3 regions of the Cellulomonas sp. Marseille-Q8402 genome follow, and region 3 is predicted to be linked to each of the others. Evidence: riboswitches for the same ligand, from Rfam matches in the RefSeq annotation. Region 3 holds a riboswitch; each other region holds the start of a gene.
The links. Region 3 has a riboswitch for S-adenosylmethionine ahead of ACWPWW_RS11195 (methylenetetrahydrofolate reductase). Riboswitches for the same ligand answer to the same signal wherever they lie in the genome.
Positions count from the first base shown of each region.

Region 1: linked by a shared signal. The riboswitch ahead of ACWPWW_RS01520 (LLM class flavin-dependent oxidoreductase) and the one ahead of ACWPWW_RS11195 (methylenetetrahydrofolate reductase) in region 3 are both predicted to bind S-adenosylmethionine.
Region 2: linked by a shared signal. The riboswitch ahead of ACWPWW_RS08895 (aminotransferase class V-fold PLP-dependent enzyme) and the one ahead of ACWPWW_RS11195 (methylenetetrahydrofolate reductase) in region 3 are both predicted to bind S-adenosylmethionine.

Region 1 is NZ_CBCPLX010000001.1:325,228-331,064, forward strand. Features, by position in the region: gene ACWPWW_RS01505 (LLM class flavin-dependent oxidoreductase) at 1-568, opposite strand, end outside; gene ACWPWW_RS01510 (flavin reductase family protein) at 613-1,179, opposite strand; gene ACWPWW_RS01515 (NAD(P)H-dependent oxidoreductase) at 1,176-1,724, opposite strand; SAM riboswitch class IV at 1,744-1,879, opposite strand; SAM riboswitch class IV at 2,107-2,220, shown strand; gene ACWPWW_RS01520 (LLM class flavin-dependent oxidoreductase) at 2,370-3,569, shown strand; gene ACWPWW_RS01525 (GNAT family N-acetyltransferase) at 3,566-4,165, shown strand; gene ACWPWW_RS01530 (amino acid ABC transporter permease) at 4,162-5,250, shown strand; gene ACWPWW_RS01535 (amino acid ABC transporter ATP-binding protein) at 5,247-5,837, shown strand, end outside.
Region 2 is NZ_CBCPLX010000001.1:1,931,085-1,936,921, reverse strand. Features, by position in the region: gene ACWPWW_RS08910 (O-succinylhomoserine sulfhydrylase) at 1-1,215, opposite strand, end outside; gene ACWPWW_RS08905 (rhodanese-like domain-containing protein) at 1,212-1,637, opposite strand; partial or broken gene ACWPWW_RS08900 (DUF1737 domain-containing protein) at 1,655-1,843, opposite strand; SAM riboswitch class I at 1,850-1,958, opposite strand; SAM riboswitch class IV at 2,056-2,171, shown strand; gene ACWPWW_RS08895 (aminotransferase class V-fold PLP-dependent enzyme) at 2,219-3,604, shown strand; gene ACWPWW_RS08890 (pentapeptide repeat-containing protein) at 3,666-4,289, opposite strand; gene ACWPWW_RS08885 (hypothetical protein) at 4,365-4,784, shown strand; gene ACWPWW_RS08880 (hypothetical protein) at 4,777-5,064, shown strand; gene ACWPWW_RS08875 (MaoC family dehydratase) at 5,085-5,837, opposite strand, start outside.
Region 3 is NZ_CBCPLX010000002.1:22,481-28,317, reverse strand. Features, by position in the region: gene ACWPWW_RS11210 ((deoxy)nucleoside triphosphate pyrophosphohydrolase) at 1-128, shown strand, start outside; gene ACWPWW_RS11205 (Hsp20/alpha crystallin family protein) at 292-747, shown strand; gene metE (5-methyltetrahydropteroyltriglutamate--homocysteine S-methyltransferase) at 821-3,565, opposite strand; partial or broken gene ACWPWW_RS11195 (methylenetetrahydrofolate reductase) at 3,630-4,046, opposite strand; SAM riboswitch class I at 4,234-4,329, opposite strand; gene ACWPWW_RS11190 (SMP-30/gluconolactonase/LRE family protein) at 4,455-5,444, shown strand; gene ACWPWW_RS11185 (DNA-3-methyladenine glycosylase I) at 5,466-5,837, opposite strand, start outside.

The sequences.
Region 1 (5,837 bases), on a different contig from region 3:
TCTCCCCGGTGAAGTCCACGCGGTGGATCCGCTCGCGGTCGACGTACCGGCCGGTGGCGACGTCGCGGATCACGGCGTCGTCCTCCCACGAGTCCCAGAGGTCGCGCACCACCTGGACGACGTCGCGGGCCTCCCGGTCGAGGTCGGGCACCGCGGCGCGGCCGTAGGCGGCGGGCGTCGCCCCGCCCGGGGTGACGGCGGCGATCCAGCCGCCGCGGCCGGAGGCGGCCAGGTCGAGCGCCGCGAGCTGCGCGGCGACGTGGAACGGCTCCGGGTAGGTGGTCGGCACCTCGGGCACCAGGCCGATCGCCGTGGTGGTGCGGGAGACGAACGCGGCGCGGGTCACGGCCTCGAGCCGGGCCGCGGTGGTGGCGCCGGGGGTCGCGGGCAGGACGGCGTCCGCGAACGACGCGAACGTGAGGCCGGCGTTCTCCGCGTGCCGCACGGTGCGGGCCAGGCGGGCGCCGGAGACGAGGTCGGCGGCGGGCAGCCCGGACGCGGCGGCGGCCGCGGGGTGGCTGCCGGCGCCGTCGACGTCGAGGCCGAGGAACAGCGGGGGGACGGTCATGTCAGGGCTCCGGAAAGGTGGTGGGGGACGGCGGCGCGGCGGCGTCAGAGCGCCGAGTGGTCGCCGATCCGGTGGTAGCTGCGGTCGTGGTAGACGAGCGGCGACGCCGTGGCGGCGGCGGGTGCGTCGGCCGCGGCGCTCGAGGACAGCGCGCGCAGGGACACGAGGTAGCTGTCGCCGACCGGCGTGCGCTGGAGCACGCGGGCGCGCACCCAGGACACGGCACCGTCGATGACGGGCTCGCCGGTGGTCAGGGACGTCCAGCCGCCGTCGGCGAACCGGTCGACGCCGCTGGTCGCGAACCGGGCCGACACGTCGTCCTGGTGGTCGGCCAGGAAGCTGACCGCCAGCGTCGGGGCCGCGGACACCGCGGGCCACGACGAGGACGTCGACGCCAGCGAGAACGCCAGCAGCGGCGGCGCCGCCGACACGGAGATCACCGAGGTCGCGGTGAACCCGACCGGGCGCCCCTCGTGGCGCAGCGCAACCACGGCCACGCCGGCGGGGTGCCGGCGGAACACGGACTTGAACTGCTGCGGGTCGAGCTGCGGCTCGTCCTGCTCGGCCAGGAGGTGCTCCAGGGCGTCGAGGTCGGCGCGCTCGGCGGTCACCGCGCCACCGCCGCGAGCCCGGCGTCGGCGCCGGCGGCGCGGCGCAGCGCCGGCTCGGCCCGCACGAGCCAGGTGTCGAGGACGGCGTCCAGGTCGGCCAGCTGCCCCTCGGTGACGGTGAGCGAGCGGGTCGGCACGACCGCGCCGAGCTCGACCAGGACGGGGCGCAGGTGCACCTCGCCGACCAGCGCGTGCGCGGGGTTGCCGGACACGACGAGCGGCACGACGACGACGCCCGTGAGGCCGTCGGGGCCGTACAGGTCGAGGAACGCCTTCAGCAGGCCCGTGTAGGAGGCCTTGTAGACCGGGGTCGCGACCACCGCGACGTCGGCGGCGGCGAGCCGGGCCAGCGCGGCGTCGGCGGCGGGGTGCACGGGGGTGAGCAGCTCCCCGGCGATCTCCGCGAGGTCGACGGTGGCCACCTCGGGGGAACCACCGAGCAGGGCGGCGACGCGGTCGGCGGCCGCGCGGGCCGCGAGCAGGGTGCGGGAGCCGGGTCGCGGGTTGCCGGAGACGGCGACGACGGCAGGGGGACGGGACGTCATGGAGTGCCTCGCAAAGGGTCGATCACGCTTGCCGCGCGGCGGAGCGGGCACCCTCGCGGGCGTCCGGCCGACGGCCAGGTCATCTCCCGGAGCACCCCGCCGTGATGTGGGGTTGCTGCCCAGCGAGCCGGGGCTTGGCGCTGGGACTCTCGACCTGGGCGGGTGTCTAGCAGCGATGCGGCCCAGCACCGAGCAGGTGCCGCCGACTTCTCACGATCCGGGACCGTGCGTCCCGCTGGGACCTTCGTCCCGTGACAACGCTCCGCGATGCGAGACGCGGCACGGATTCGTTGACGCGGGCGGACGCCGGTTCGTATGTTCCCCGGCACCGGACCACGACGACGGACTCCCTGGGGAGCCAGCGCGTCGGCGGGGTCCGGCAGGTCATGAGCTCCGACACCAAGCCCCGGCTCGTCGGACGGCAACCCCCGCGTGGGTGGGTGCCCCGGGTGAGGACCAGGTCCGCTGCCGACCGGCAGCGGGCAACGCGCGAGCCCGCCCCGGCGGGCGCAGGAGGAGATCGCATGATCCGGAGCACGGTGGCGCCGCCCGCGCACCCGCTCTCCCTGCGCGAGCACGGCCGGCCGTCCCCGGCCGGCCGGCCGGGCGCGACGCGGGGCACCGCCGTCCCCGAACGGAGCCGTCATGCCCGCCTCCTCCCCGAGCCCGGCCGGAGCCGCTGTGCCGCACGAGCCGCACGACCCGCCGCACGAGCCGCCCGACCTCGGCGCGACGCACGTCGTCCTCGGCGTCGACCTCAGCGCGGTCGGCGCGCGCCCGGGTGAGCACGGGCCGCTCGCCACGGTGGCGGCGCGCCCGTTCGACGGCGAGCGCCTCGCCCGGCTGGTGCACCGCGCCGACCGCGGGTTGCTCGACCTGGTCGTGCTCGGCGACGCGCTGCTGCTGCACCCCGGCCGGCGCCAGGTGCCCGGCCGGTTCGACGCCGCCGTGGCCGCCGCCCGCGTGGCACCGCTCGCGTCGCAGACCGCGCTGGTCGCCGGCGTGGCGCACCGCGAGGTCGAGCCGGCGCACCTGGCGGCCGCGATCCGCGGCGTCCAGCGGGCCGGCGCCCTCGCGGGCTGGCAGCTCGCGGCGCCGGCCGGGTACCGGGACGAGGCCGACGACGCCGCCTGGGCGGCCGACGCCGCGGCCGCGCTCGCCGCCGTCGTCGCGGCGTGGGACGGCGGGCAGGACGCCGGGGCCGTCCGGCGCGACGGGCAGGGGCGGTACCGGGTGGACCACGAGGGCATCCGGTTCGCGGTGCGCGGCCGGGCGGCGGCCGCGCCCGCGCCCGGCGCCGGTGTCCGCCCGCTCGTCGTGGTCCCCGTGACCGGGCCGGCAGGCGCGGCGGTCGCGGGCCGGTACGCCGACGTGGCGCGGGTGGCCGTCCCCGACCCGGCGAGCGGTGCCCGCCTGCGGCAGCTGGTGCGGTCCGCCGCGACGGCGGCCGGCCGGCGCGCGGACGCCGTGCGGGTCCTGGCGGACGTCGACGTCGCGCTCGCCGACGACCGGGCGAGCGCCGCGGCCCGCCTCGACCTCGTCCGCGCCGTCGAGCGTCCCGGCGACGCCGAGCCCGGCCGGGCGGGGGACCGCGCGCTGGTGCTCGCCGGCACCGGGGCGGACCTGGCCGGTGTCGCCGCGGACTGGGTCCGGGCCGGCGCGGCCGACGGCTTCGTCGTCCGGCCCTCGTCACCGGAGGCCGACCTGGACGCGCTGGTCGACCGCGTCGTCCCCGCGCTGCAGCAGGCGGGCCTCTTCCGGCTCCGGCCCGCCCCGCCCGCCCCGCCCGACCGGCCCCGCCAGTCCGACGTCCGACCCCTTCACCCGATCGAGGTGACCCGATGACCACGACGAGCCTGCCGCACCCGCGGCCGGCCGACCCGGCGCGGCTGACCGTGCGCGCGGTCCGCCTGCAGGACCCGCTGGTGGGCCCGCTGCTGGACGGCCTGGCGCACGAGTACAGCACCCGCTACACCGGCCTGCTGACGCCGGCGCAGCTGCGCGACGAGCTGCAGCACGACGGCGCCGACGAGATCGCGCCCCCGGACGGCGAGCTCGTGCTCGTCCTGGAGGAGGGCGCGCCGGTGGCCGGCGGGGCCTTCCGCCGGCGGACCGAGCCCGAGCACGGCGACGCCGCGCGCCTCGCCGACCCCGCTGCCCGCGACGCGGACGGCGCACCCGCCGTGCCGACCGCCGAGCTCAAGCGCATCTGGACGCACGCCGAGCACCGGCGCCGCGGCCTGGCCCGCGTGGTGCTCGACGAGCTCGAGGCGCGCGCGGCCGCCCGGGGGTACCCGCGGCTGTACCTGACCACCGGTCCCCGTCAGCCCGAGGCGGTCGGCCTGTACCTCGCGGCGGGCTACACGCCGTTGTTCGAGCCGGCCGACTACCCGGGCGAGCTCGTGCCGCACGCCTTCGAGAAGTGGCTGGTGCAGCGGTGAGCGCCCCGGCAGCCGTCGTGGTCGAGCCGCCCGCGGGCCCGCCGGCGACCGCCACGGCGCTGGCCGACCTGCCGGTGCTGCCCGCCCGGCACCCCGGCCGCTGGGTCGCGACGGCCGGCGTAGCCGTACTGCTCGCGATGGTGCTCAGCTCCCTGCTGACCAACCCGCAGTGGGAGTGGGACGTCGTCGCGCAGTACCTGACCTGGCCGTCGGTGCTGCAGGGCGTGTGGGCGACGATCCGGCTCACGGCCGTCGCGGCGGTGATCGGGTTCGGGCTCGGCACGGTGCTCGCGCTCATGCGGCTGTCCCGGTCGCCGCTGCTGCGCTCGGTGTCCTGGGCGTACTCGTGGGTGTTCCGGTCGGTGCCGCTGATCCTGCAGCTGCTGCTCTGGTACAACCTCGCGTACCTGTACCCCGAGCTGTCGCTGGGCATCCCGTTCGGACCGCCGTTCCTCGCGTTCGACACCCTGGACGTGGTCGACAAGTTCGGCGCCGCGGTGCTGGGCCTCGGGCTGTCGCAGGCGGCGTACTCGGCGGAGATCGTGCGGGCCGGCATCCTCGGCGTCGACCAGGGGCAGCACGAGGCCGCCGCGGCGCTCGGCATCCCGCGCGCCCGGCAGCAGCTGCGGATCGTGCTGCCGCAGGCCATGCGCACGGTCGTCCCGACGTCGGTCAACGAGATCATCGGCCTGCTCAAGGGCACGTCCGTGGTCTACGTGCTGGCGTACGGCGAGCTGTTCTACACGGTGGGCGTGATCTACGGCCGCAACCAGCGGGTCGTCCCGCTGCTGATCGTCGCGGCCCTGTGGTACCTCGCGACCACCACGGTGCTGACCGTCGCCCAGTACTACCTGGAGCGGCACCACGCGAAGGGCGCCCTGCGCACCCTGCCGCCGACGCCGTTCCAGCGGCTGCGGTGGACGCTCGGCGTCGCCGCCGCGCGGGCGACCGGTCGGCCGCTGCCCGCCGACCTGCCGCCGTCGTTCCTGTCCGGACCCGCCGGCACGCGGCGCGGCCACCTCACCCGCGCCGGCGCACGCCGGGACGCCCACCTCGAGACCCCGCGCGACGGAGGCCCGGCATGACCACCACGCTGCCCCGGACGGCGATCGCCCCGATCGCCGCGCCCGACGCCCGCCCCGCCGGCGGCCACCTGCAGATCCACGGCCTGCACAAGTCCTACGGGACGCTCGAGGTGCTCCGGGACGTCGACCTCGAGGTCCGGCCGGGCGAGGTCACCGCGATCCTGGGCCCGTCCGGCTCCGGCAAGTCGACGCTGCTGCGGCTGATCAACCACCTGGAGCGGCCCGACCGCGGATTCGTGGCGCTGGACGGCGAGGTGATCGGGTACGCGCAGCAGCGGACCCGTCGCCGCGGACGCGGGCCGGTGCTGCGCGAGCTCACCGAGCGCGACGTGCTGCGCCAGCGCACCCGCATCGGGTTCGTGTTCCAGAACTTCCACCTGTTCCCGCACCTGACCGCGCTGGAGAACGTCGTCGAGGCGCCCGTCTCGGCGCAGGGCCGCGACCGCACCGAGGTCGAGGCCGAGGCCCGGGCGCTGCTCGCCCGCGTCGGCCTGGCCGACAAGGCGGACGCGCGGCCCCGGCAGCTGTCCGGCGGCCAGCAGCAGCGCGTCGCCATCGCCCGGGCGCTGGCGATGCGGCCGTCGCTG
Region 2 (5,837 bases), on a different contig from region 3:
GACGTCCTCGAGGCCCACGGACAGCCGCACCGTCGACTCCGCGATGCCGACGGCCGCGCGACCGGCGGGCCCGAGCTTGCGGTGCGTCGTCGTCGCGGGGTGCGTGACCAGCGACTTGGCGTCGCCGAGGTTGTTCGAGATGTCGATGACGCGCAGGGCGTCCAGCACCGCGAACGTCGACTTCTTCGCGACGTCGGGCGTGGCGCCGTCCGGCACCCGCAGGTCGACGGTCACCACGGTGCCGCCGCCGTCCTGCTGCGCGAGCGCCAGCGCGTGCTGCGGGTGCGACGGGAGGTACGGGTACCGGACCTGCGCCACCGCCGGGTGCTGCTCCAGCCAGCCGGCCAGGGTCAGCGCCGAGGCCGTCTGGTGCCGGACGCGCAGGGACAGCGTCTCCAGCCCCTTGAGCAGCACCCACGCGTTGAACGCGGACAACGACGGCCCGGTGTTCCGGATCAGGGTCTGCACCGGGCCGTGCACGAACGCGTCGGAGCCGAGGATCGCCCCGCCGAGCACGCGCCCCTGCCCGTCGATGTGCTTGGTCGCCGAGTACACGACGACGTCGGCGCCGAGCAGCAGCGGGCGGGACAGCACGGGGGTGGCGAACACGTTGTCGACCACGACGACCGCGCCGGCGGCGTGCGCGAGGCGGCTGACCGTGGCGATGTCGACCAGGTCCTGCATCGGGTTGGACGGCGTCTCGAAGAACACGACGTCCGCCGGGGTCGCCAGCGCCTCCTCCCACTGCGACGGGACGTGGCCGTCGACGTAGTCGGTGCGCACCCCCCACTTCGCGAGGATCTCGTCGAAGATCACCACGGACGACCCGAACAGCGCCCGCGCCGCGACGACGCGCGACCCGGAGCGGACCAGCGCGGCGAGGGCGGTGAACACCGCGGACATGCCGGACGCGGTGGCGTAGCAGGCCTCGGCGCCCTCGAGCAGGCGCAGCCGCTCCTCGAACGTCGACACCGTCGGGTTGCCGTACCGCGAGTAGAGGAACCGGTCGGCCTCGCCCGCGAACGCCGCCTCGGCGTCCGCGGCGTGGGCGTAGACGTAGCCCTGGGTGAGGAACAGCGCCTCGGACGTCTCCTGGAACGGCGTGCGCACGCTGCCGCCGCGGACGGCGAGCGTGTCCGGGCGCAGCCCCTCCAGCGGCAGGCGGTCGTCGCGCCAGGCCGCCGGGCCGGGAGCCGTCCCGGCGTCGCCGCTCACGCCTCGCGCCAGGGCAGGCCGGCGGCGCGCCAGCCCCAGTGCCCGCGCTGCCCGTCGGGGCCGACGTCGCCCTCGAACCCGCTCAGCACGTTGTACGCCGGGCCCAGGCCGGCGGCGGTGACGGTGCTGGCCGCGGCGACCGAGCGCACACCCGACCGGCACAGGAACACGACCGGGCGCGGGTCGTCGGCCGTCACGCCGGCGTCCGCGAGCTCGTCGAGGAACCGCGGGTTGGGGCGGCCGAACCCGTCCGTCCACTGCACGAAGGCCGTGCGGCCCTCGCCGGCGTCCGCGGTGTCGGGCACGCCGACCGACTGCCACTCGCCCTCGGTCCGGACGTCCACCAGGACGACGCGGTCGTCGGACAGCAGCAGGTCCCAGGCCTCCTGCGGGGTGAGGTCACCCGCGTAGGGCGCGCTCACAGCGGACGCACCTGGGCGCTGCCGGAGGTCGCGGCCGGCAGGACCAGGGCCTGCGCCACCACCACCCGCTGCCCGTCGAAGGTCGCGGCGGGGCTGCCGTGCAGCTCGTAGCCCTCGGCCAGCGCCGCGCTCACCCGCTCGCAGAACGTGCGGTCGTCCGGCCCGGTGAGCAGGCGGTAGCGCAGGCGGTCGTCGGTGTCGGTCATGCGTGTCCTCCATCGGTTCTGGCGGAAGCACCCTCGGCCGGGCCCGGCAACTGCCCAGGTCCGCGGGTTGCTGCGGCGTCGTCGAGCCAGATCTCTCAGCCGCTCTGGATGGTGCGGCGATGCTACGCCATCACCGCCGCGGCGCGGTTCACCCGGACCGGTCCGTGGACCGCGGTTGACACGTCCGCGGCGGCCGTCCCATCCTCGACGCAGGTCATGAGCGCCAGCGTCAAGCCCCGGCTCGCTGGCCGGCAACCCTCCCTCCGCGGCGGGGTGCCCCGGGTGACGACCTGGTCGACCGCCGTTCGGCGGCCGGCAAGCGCGGGGTCGCCCGGTCCGTGACGGGCTCCCCACCGATCGTTCGGGGGTACTCCCATGTCCGTCACCGGAACCACCTCGTGTGCACCGGCCCAGACCGCTCTCCTGCCCGTCGTCGGCGGCGACACGCCCGTCCCGCTGGTCGACGGCCGGTCCGTGCCGTACGCCAACCTCGACTACGCGGCGTCCGCACCCGCGCTCGAGCAGGTCGCCGCCCGCGTCGTCGAGGTGCTGCCGCTGTACGCGTCCGTGCACCGCGGCGCCGGGTACCTGTCGCAGGTGTCCACCGCGCTGTACGAGGCGTCGCGGGCCGCGGTCGCGCGGTTCGTCGGGGCACGCGCGGACGACGTCACCGTCATCACGCGCAACACCACCGACGCGCTCAACCTGCTGGCCGGCTGCGTGCCGGACGGCGGCCGGGTCCTGGTCCTCGACGTCGAGCACCACGCCAACCTGCTGCCCTGGGTCCGCTCCGTGCGCGGGTCCGGCCGGACGGCGACGATCCTGCCCGCCGCGCCGACCGTGGCCGCGACGCTGACGGCGCTGCGCGACGAGCTCGCCCGGCAGCCGTACGCCCTGGTCACGGTCACCGGCGCGTCCAACGTCACCGGGGAGGCGCTGCCGATCGCCTCCGTGGTCGCGCTGGCGCAGGAGGCCGGTGCGCGGGTGGCGGTCGACGGCGCGCAGCTGCTGCCGCACCGGGCGTTCTCGCTCGCGGCCAGCGGCGTCGACTACGTCGCGTTCTCCGGCCACAAGACGTACGCCCCGTTCGGCGCGGGTGCCCTGATCGGCCGGCGCGACTGGCTGGACACGGGCACCCCGTACCTCGCGGGTGGCGGCGCGGTGCGCGACGTCCGCACCGACCGGACGCTCTGGCAGCCCGCGCCGGCCCGGCACGAGGGCGGCTCGCCCAACGTGCTCGGCGCGGTGGCGCTCGCCGAGGCGTGCGACACCCTGGCCGCACTGCCGGCCGGTGCGCTCGCCGCGCACGAGCAGGCGCTGCGGGACCGCCTCGTCGCCGGGCTCGCGGACGTCCCCGGTGCGCGCGTGCTGCGGCTGTGGTCGGACTCCAGCGACCCGGTCGGCGTCGTCGCGTTCACCGTGGGCGACCACGACGCCGGGCTGGTGGCGGCGTACCTGTCCGCCGAGCACGGCATCGGCGTGCGCGACGGGCGGTTCTGCGCGCACCCGCTGCTGGCGCGGGTCGGCGTCTCCGGCGGCGCGATCCGCGCCTCGGTCGGCGTCGGCACCACGGCCGAGACGGTCGACCGGCTGCTCGCGGGCCTGCGGGCGTTCGTCACCGACGGCCCGCGCGCCGCGTACGAGGTCGTCGACGGCTGCTGGACCGTGGCGGGGGACACCCGCCCGCGGCCGGCGGTGTCGGGCATCGACACCATCGCCGCGACCGCCGCCGCCGCGTGCGGTCCGGCCGTGGAGGACTGAGGCCTCCCCGCAGACGCGGTCCGGGTCGGCCCGAGCGGGGGGCAGGCCGGCCCGGACCGCCTCAGCGCACCGTCACGCCGAGGTGCGCGGCGAGCGCCCCCGCCAGCTCCAGCAGCTGCTGGTTGCTGATCGTCGCGCCCTTCAGCCCCGCCGTGCCGTCGAGCCCGGCGAGGTCCGCGCCACGCAGGTCGACCTCCCGCAGCTGGGCCCGCGTGACGTCCAGCCGGCCGATCCGGCAGCCCTCGAACCGGACGCGCGCGGCCTTCACGCCCGCCAGGTCCAGGTCCCCGATGGTGCAGCCGACCAGCCGCACGTCCTGCACCCGCGAGTCCCGCAGGTTGAGGTAGTCGATCTTGCCGCCCTCGACGGTCACCCGGTCCCACGAGCCGCCGAACGCCTCCAGCGCGCCGAACCGGCAGTCGCGCAGCGTCACGTCCCGCCACGTCCCGGACCGGGCGCGGAACGTGCCGGCGCGGCAGTCCGCCAGCGTGGTGTCCACCAGGTGCGCGTGGTCGACCGTCGCGCCGTCGAGGTCGCAGCCCCGCAGCAGGCACTCGATGAACCGGCTGCTCTCGGCGTCGACCCCCGCCAGGTCGTGGCCGTCGAGCAGGAGGCGGTCGTAGTCGCCCTCCGGCTCGAGCGGTCCGGCGTAGAGCTCCAGCGTGTCCTCGGGCGGGGTGGTCATGGGACCAGGGTGGCATCCCGGATCGAGCCTGTGGACGACGGCCGCCGGCGGTCCGCGCCGCCGTAGCGTGCTGGCATGGAGATGCGGGACGTCATCGCAGCGGGTGCGCACTCGGCCGGCCCGGCCGAGTGGGTGGGTGCGTTCCTGCTGTCGCCCGGCGCAGCCGCGGTCGCGGCGGTCGTCGCCGCGGTGCTCGCGCTGACGGCGGCCCGGTCGCGGATCCGCGCGGACGTCACGATGGCCCGCGAGGAGCGACGGCGGGCCGAGGCCTCGATCGCGCAGGCGAGGGCTGCGCAGGTCGAGGACCGCGACTTCGCCCACTGGTGGGACGCGTACCGCTGGGCCGTCGAGCGCGCCGACGACGACCGGCGGCAGGACGTGGCTCCGGTGATGTCGGCGCTGGGGCGTGCGGCAACCACCCCTGTGACCGTCGCGCTCGCGGCGATAGCGTGGCCCGGGGGGTCCGAGGACGAGCAGGAGCACCGACATGACTGACCGGACCGACATCACCAGGCGGCCCACGAGGCCGAGCGGACGCGCGGCGCGCCGGCAGGCGCTCGCCGAGGAGGACGCACGGGACGAGGCCCTCTGGCGCCTCGAGCTCAGCCGCTTCGAGCCCCGGACCGGCGGGCACGACGACGCCCGGCGCGCGCGGGAGCGCGAGCAGGAGTTCATCCGGCTCTCGCTGGAGTCCGCCCGGTACTGGCACGAGGAGCACAAGCGCCTCACGCGCGGCGGGCTGGTGCAGCAGATGTGGCGGTCGCTGTTCACCTGACGCGCGTACGCCGGCACACCTCACACCAGCGGTCGCACCGCCGCCGACAGGTGCAGCTTCCCCCGCTTCCCGTCCCACGCCACGACCGTCCACCCGCTCCCGTCCTCGCCACGTCCCACCCGCACCGCGGGCGACGAGGGCAGCAGCACCGGTGCCGCGAACTCCACGTCCCACGTGTACGCCTCACCGCGCCGGGCGCCGACGTCGGCCAGCGCCCGCGCGGCGGTGTACATGCCGTGCGCGATGGCCCGCGGGAACCCGAGCGCCCGTGCCGTGAGCGGCGTGAGGTGGATGGGGTTCGCGTCGCCGGACACCGCCGCGTACCGGCGGCCGGTCCCGGCGTCGAGGGCCCACCGCCCGGTCGGGGCCGGGGGGACGAACTCGGCCCGGGCCGCCTCCTCGGGCGCGGCGCCCGGCAGCCGGACGCCGGGCGCGAGGTAGGTGGACACCCCGCGCCACGCGGGGACGTCGCCCGGCGCGGAGCCGGCGCGCCGGACCTCCGTCACCAGGTCGACCTGCGCGCCCTTGCGGTGCGGCCGCAGGTCCTGCGCCCAGGCCCGGACGTCCAGCAGGTCGGTCACCCGCAGCGGCTCGCGCTGCTCGACGCGGTTGGCCAGGTGCACCATCCCGAGGGCGGGCAGCGGGAAGTCGGCGCGCACGATCAGCGCGGTCGCGACGGGGAACGCGAGCACGTGCACGTAGCCGGCCGGCAGCACGTCGCCGGCCGGCTCGCCGACCAGGTGCTGGTAGGCGGTGAGGGCGCCCGGGTCGGG
Region 3 (5,837 bases):
TGGTCGAGCACGACGAGCTGCGCTGGCTGCCGAGCGGGCAGTGGCGCGCCGTGCCCTGGCTGGACGCCGACGTGCGCATCGTCGAGGCGCTCAGCGAGGCCGTCGAGGGTGACGCCGCGCGCGTCTGACCAGCACGTTCACCTCTGGGCGAACACCCTGGGCCTCGATCTGGCACTCGGCACCCGAGAGTGCTAGAACATCTCTCGTAGCCCTCTCGGCGCGGCCGCGCCGGGGCAGCACGGTCCCGGACCGTCCGGGACCGCGTGGACGCTTCCGAGGAGGTGACGGGCTGTGGCTACGCGATTCGACCCGTTCCAGGAGATGGACCGGCTGATGGGCCAGGTGCTCGGCTCGCAGCGTGCCGCCGCGACCATGCCGATGGACCTGTTCCGCGCCGGCGACCACTACGTCCTGCACGTCGACCTGCCGGGTGCGGACCCCGGGACCATCGACGTGAACGTGGACGACCGGACGCTGACCATCCGCGCCCAGCGCACGGCGCGCACGGAGGACGGCGTCCAGTGGCTCGCCAAGGAGCGCCCCGTCGGCACCTACGCGCGGCAGCTGACCGTCGGCCGCGGGCTCGACCTGGACGCCATCTCCGCGTCGTACGCCGACGGCGTGCTCACGCTCACCATCCCGGTGGCCGAGGAGGCCCGGCCGCGCCGCATCGAGGTCAGCACCGGTGGGACACCGGCGACCATCGAGAGCGCGGGCGCGTCACGCGAGGCGCACGCGTCCGCCTGACCCGCCGCCCGGCCACCACGCCGACGCCCCGGCCCCCTCGGCGCGAGGGGACCGGGGCGTCGGCGCGTGCGGGTCAGGCCGTCGGCACCGCCAGCGACGACCGCACGGTGCGGGTCGCCGCGAGCACGTGCTCGAGCGTCGGGGTCACCTCGGCGTACCGGCGGGTCTTCAGGCCGCAGTCGGGGTTGACCCAGAGCTGCGCGGGGTCGACCACGCGGACCGCCTCGGACAGCAGCTCGGTCACCTCGGCCTCGCTCGGGACGCGCGGGGAGTGGATGTCCCACACGCCCGGCCCGATGCCGCGGGGGTAGCCCTCGCTGGCGATGTCGCCGAGGATCTCCATCTTCGACCGGGCCGCCTCGATCGACGTCACGTCGGCGTCGAGCCCGTCGATCGCGCCGAAGATCTCCCCGAACTCGGAGTAGCAGAGGTGCGTGTGGACCTGCGTGTCCGGCCGCACGCCCGAGGTGGCGAGGCGGAACGCGGCGACCGACCAGTCGAGGTAGGCGGCGTGGTCGTCGGCACGCAGGGGCAGCAGCTCGCGCAGGGCGGGCTCGTCGACCTGCACGATCGCGGTGCCCGCGGCCTCCAGGTCCGCGATCTCGTCACGCAGGGCCAGCGCCACCTGGTTCGCGGTGTCGGCCAGCGGCTGGTCGTCGCGCACGAACGACCAGGCGAGGATCGTCACCGGGCCGGTGAGCATGCCCTTGACGGGCTTCGCCGTGAGCGACTGCGTGTACGTGGTCCACGGCACCGTGATCGGCGCGGGGCGCGAGACGTCGCCCCAGAGGATCGACGGGCGGGTGCAGCGGGAGCCGTACGACTGCACCCAGCCGTGCTGCGTGACCGCGAACCCGTCGAGGTTCTCGGCGAAGTACTGGACCATGTCGTTGCGCTCGGGCTCGCCGTGCACCAGGACGTCCAGGCCGATCTCCTCCTGCAGCGCGACGACGCGGCGGATCTCCGCCTTCATCTCGTCCTCGTACTGCGCGGCGGTGAGCTCGCCACGGCCGAACGCCGCGCGGGCCACCCGGATCTCCGGCGTCTGCGGGAACGACCCGATGGTCGTCGTCGGCAGCACCGGCAGCTGCAGGCGCTCGGCCTGCGCGGCGGCTCGGTCGGCGAACGCACCGCGCCGGAACGCCTCGGACGACAGACCCGCCAGGCGCTCGCGGACCTCGGGCCGGACGACACCCGCGGCCTCGGCGCGGGACCGGCGCGCGTCGGCCGCGGCCAGCAGCTCGGCGTGCACGGCCTCGCGGCCCTCGGTCAGGCCCGTGGCCAGCGTGACGACCTCGGCCGTCTTCTGGTCGGCGAACGCGAGCCAGGAGCGCAGCGTCGGGTCCAGCTGCGTCTCGTCCTCGACGTCGTGCGGCACGTGGAAGAGCGAGGTCGACGTGCCGATGGACACCTGGCGGGCACCCAGCCCCTCCAGGCCCTCGAGGGCACCGAGCGCCGCGTCGAGGTCGGCGCGCCAGATGTTGTGCCCGTCGACGACGCCGCCGACCAGCACCTTGCCCTCCAGGCCGGGTACCGGGCCGGCCGGGGCGGCGCCCCGGACCAGGTCGAGCGCCAGGCCCTCGACGTCCGTGCCCGCCAGCACGGGGAGCGCGTCGCGCAGGTCGCCGTACGGCGCGGCGACCAGGATCGCGGGCCGCTCGGCGGCGGGCAGCTCGGTCGCGAGCACCCGGTAGGCCTCGGCCGCGGCGCCGAGCAGCCGGTCGGCCGGGACGCCGGTCGAGTCGGACACCAGGGCCGGCTCGTCCAGCTGCACCCACGTCGCGCCGGCGCGGGCCAGGTCGCGCAGCAGCTCGGCGTACACCGGCAGCACGTCGGCCAGGCGGTCGATGGGCAGGAAGCCCTCGGGGGCGTCCTCGGTCGGCTTGGCGAGCGCCAGGAACGTCACCGGACCGACCAGCACCGGCCGGGTGAGCACGCCGTCGGCCAGCCCCTCGGCCAGCTCGCGGACCGGACGGTCGCTCGCGTACCGGAAGGTCGTCGCGGGGCCGATCTCCGGCACCAGGTAGTGGTAGTTCGAGTCGAACCACTTGGTCATCTCGAGCGGCAGGTCGTCCCCGCGGCCGCGGGCGACCGTGGAGTAGCCGGCGAGGTCGAGGCCGCCGTCGGCGGTGGTCAGGTCGGCGAACCGCTCCGGGACCGCGCCGAGGACGGCCGCGGCGTCGAGCACGTGGTCGTAGAACGAGAACGCGCTCGGGATCGCGGGCAGCGTGGTGTCCAGGCCGAGCCCGGCCAGACGGGTGCGGGTACGGCGGCGCAGGTCCGCGGCGGTCGCCTCGACCTCCTCGGCGCTCGCGCGCCCGGCCCAGAACGCCTCCAGGGCCTTCTTGAGCTCGCGGCGCGGCCCGATCCGGGGGGAGCCCAGGACGGTGGCGGCGGGGAACGGGTGGGTCTGGTGCTCGGTCATCTCTCGCCTCGGCCTGGTGGGGACAGGGGTCAGGGTGGTCGTGGGGGCCGGTTCGACGCGGCTGTGGGCGGTGGGGCCGTCTCCGCCCAGGCCGGCACCGGCGAGCAGGTCCAGCGCGGGACCGTGGGTGTTGAACGTGTACAGGTGCACGCCGGGCGCGCCGCCGTCCAGCACCGCGTGCACCAGGTCGACGCCGAGCCGGGTGCCGGCCCGGTGCCGCCGGGCGACGTCCGCGGGGTCGTCCGGGTCGAACGCGTCCAGGCGCGCCAGCACGTCCGCGGGGACCGGGACGCCGGTCGCCTGCTGGACGCGGCGCAGGCGGGCCGGGTCGGTCATCGGGATGATCCCCGGGACGATGGGGATGGTCACCCCCGCGTCGCGGGCCAGCGTCACCAGGCTCGGCGTACGACCCGGCGTCGTAGAACACCTGCGTGATCGCGAAGTCCGCACCGGCCTGCTGCTTGGCCAGCAGCGCCTCGACGTCCTGCTGCAGCGTGCCGCCCGAGCCGGCGTTGCCGCGAGGGAACGCGGCCACCGCGACGGACAGCGGCCGGGAGGCGGCGCGCACCGCCTGCGCCGGGCTCGACGCGCACCGGCGCCGCTCGATCTCCCGGAGCAGGCCCACGAGCGCGCTCGCGGTCGGCAGGCCGTCGGGGTGCGGCTCCCACGAGTGGTCGGCCGGCGGGTCGCCCCGCAGCGCGAGGAACGAGCGGACGCCCTCGTCCAGGAACTCCTCGATCGTGTCGGCCAGGTCCTCGCGCGAGGTCCCGACGCAGGTCAGGTGCGCGATCGGCGTCAGCGACGTCTCGCGCAGCAGCCGCCGGACCAGCGCGCGCGTCGTGCGGCGGGTGCTGCCCGAGGCGCCGTAGGTCACGGACACGAAGTCCGGGCGCGCCGAGGCCAGGCTCCTGCACCGTCGCCCACAGGCGCGGGGCGGCGTCCGGGTTCCGCGGCGGGAACAGGCTCGAACGACACCGTCGGGCGGTCGACCGCGCCGAGGCCGTCCGCGACCACGTCGCCGTGGCCCGGGTGCAGGGGTACGCCGGTACTGCTCATCGTCGCCTCCATCGAACCTGGCGGAAGCACCCACACCCTCCACGCGGAGGGGGTTGCTGCGACGTCGACGAGCCAGGTCTCTCGGTCGCTCTGGATGGTGCGGCAACCCTAGGACGCGTGCGGGTGGGCGTCCAGTGCCCCTGACGCGTCACGTTCTCGTGGCCCGGATCACACCGGCGGGCGCGCGCCCGTGCGGGTCCGGCGGCCCCGTGCGAGGCTGCGGGAGGTGAGCCCTCGTGACCTGCGCCGCGTCCCCCGCCCCGCCGACCGCGACCGCCTGGACGTGCGCGACCTCGTCGCCGACGCCGCCACGGGCGCGCAGGCCTGCTCGGAGAGCACCGCGCGCAGGCTCGGGGAGCGGCCGGTCTGGGACGCGCGGTCGTCCGCGCTGGTGTGGGTCGACATCGACGGCCGCGCCGTGCACCGCTGGGCCGACGGCGACCCCGCCCGGGACACCGTGCTCAGCACCACCTCACCGGTGGGCGTCGCGTGGCCGACCTCCTCGGGCGGGCTGCTGCTCGCCACGGCCGACGGCCTCGCGGTGCACGACGGCACCCGGCTCGGCCCGCTGACCCGGCCCGAGGACATGCCCGACGACTACCGGTTCAACGACGGCGGCTGCGACCCGGCGGGGCGGTTCTGGGTCTCGACCCTGCCGCGGAGCGGGTCCGCAGGTGACGGCGTCGTGCTCCGGGTGGTCGGCGGACCGGGCGGGCTCGAGGTCGACACCGCCCTCACCGGCGTCGCGCTGGGCAACGGGATCGCGTGGAGCCCGGACGGCAGCGTGCTCTACCTGACCGACACGGACGCGAAGGTCGTCCACCGGCTCCCCTACGACGTCGCGGCCGGGACGGCGGGGGAGCCGGAGCCCTTCCTCGCGTTCAGGCCCGACGGGCCCGGCCCCGACGGCACCGCGGTCGACGCCGAGGGCGGGCTGTGGATCGCCACGTACGGCGGCGGGCACGTGCTCCGGTTCGCGGCCGACGGGACGCCGCGGGGTGCGTACGCGGTGCCGGTGCCCGACGTGACCTGCCCGGGGTTCGGGCCGGCGGGGTCGGGGGCGCTGTACGTCACGACGGCGTCGAGCGGCGGGTCGTGGACCGGCGGCGACGCTCTGCCGGGGCCGGCGTCCGCCGAGGAGGAGCGGGGCGGGGCGGTGTTCCGGGTCGACGTGGACGTGGACGGGTCGCCGGTGCGGGAGTTCGCGGACGGGTGAGGTCGCGGTGCGCGCGTGGCCTCAGGCGCGCGCCAGCACCACCGGGCAGTCCGCGAGGTGGTCGTCGACCATCCCGCACGCCTGCATCGCGGCGTACGCCGTCGTCGGGCCGACGAACCGGAACCCGAGCGACTTCAGCTCCTTGGCGAGGGCGACCGACTCCGGCGTCGTCGCCGGCACGTCCGCGAAGGTCCGGGCGCGCGCTCGGTCCGCCGCCGGGGTCGCGTACGCCCAGAACAGCGCGTCGAGCGTCCGGCCCTGGGCGTGCAGGTCCAGCAGCGCCCGGGCGTTCGCGATGGTCGCCGTGATCTTGGCGCGGTTCCGGATGATCCCGGCGTCGGCCATCAGGCGCTCGACGTCGTGCTCGTCGTACGCGGCGACCACGGCGGGGTC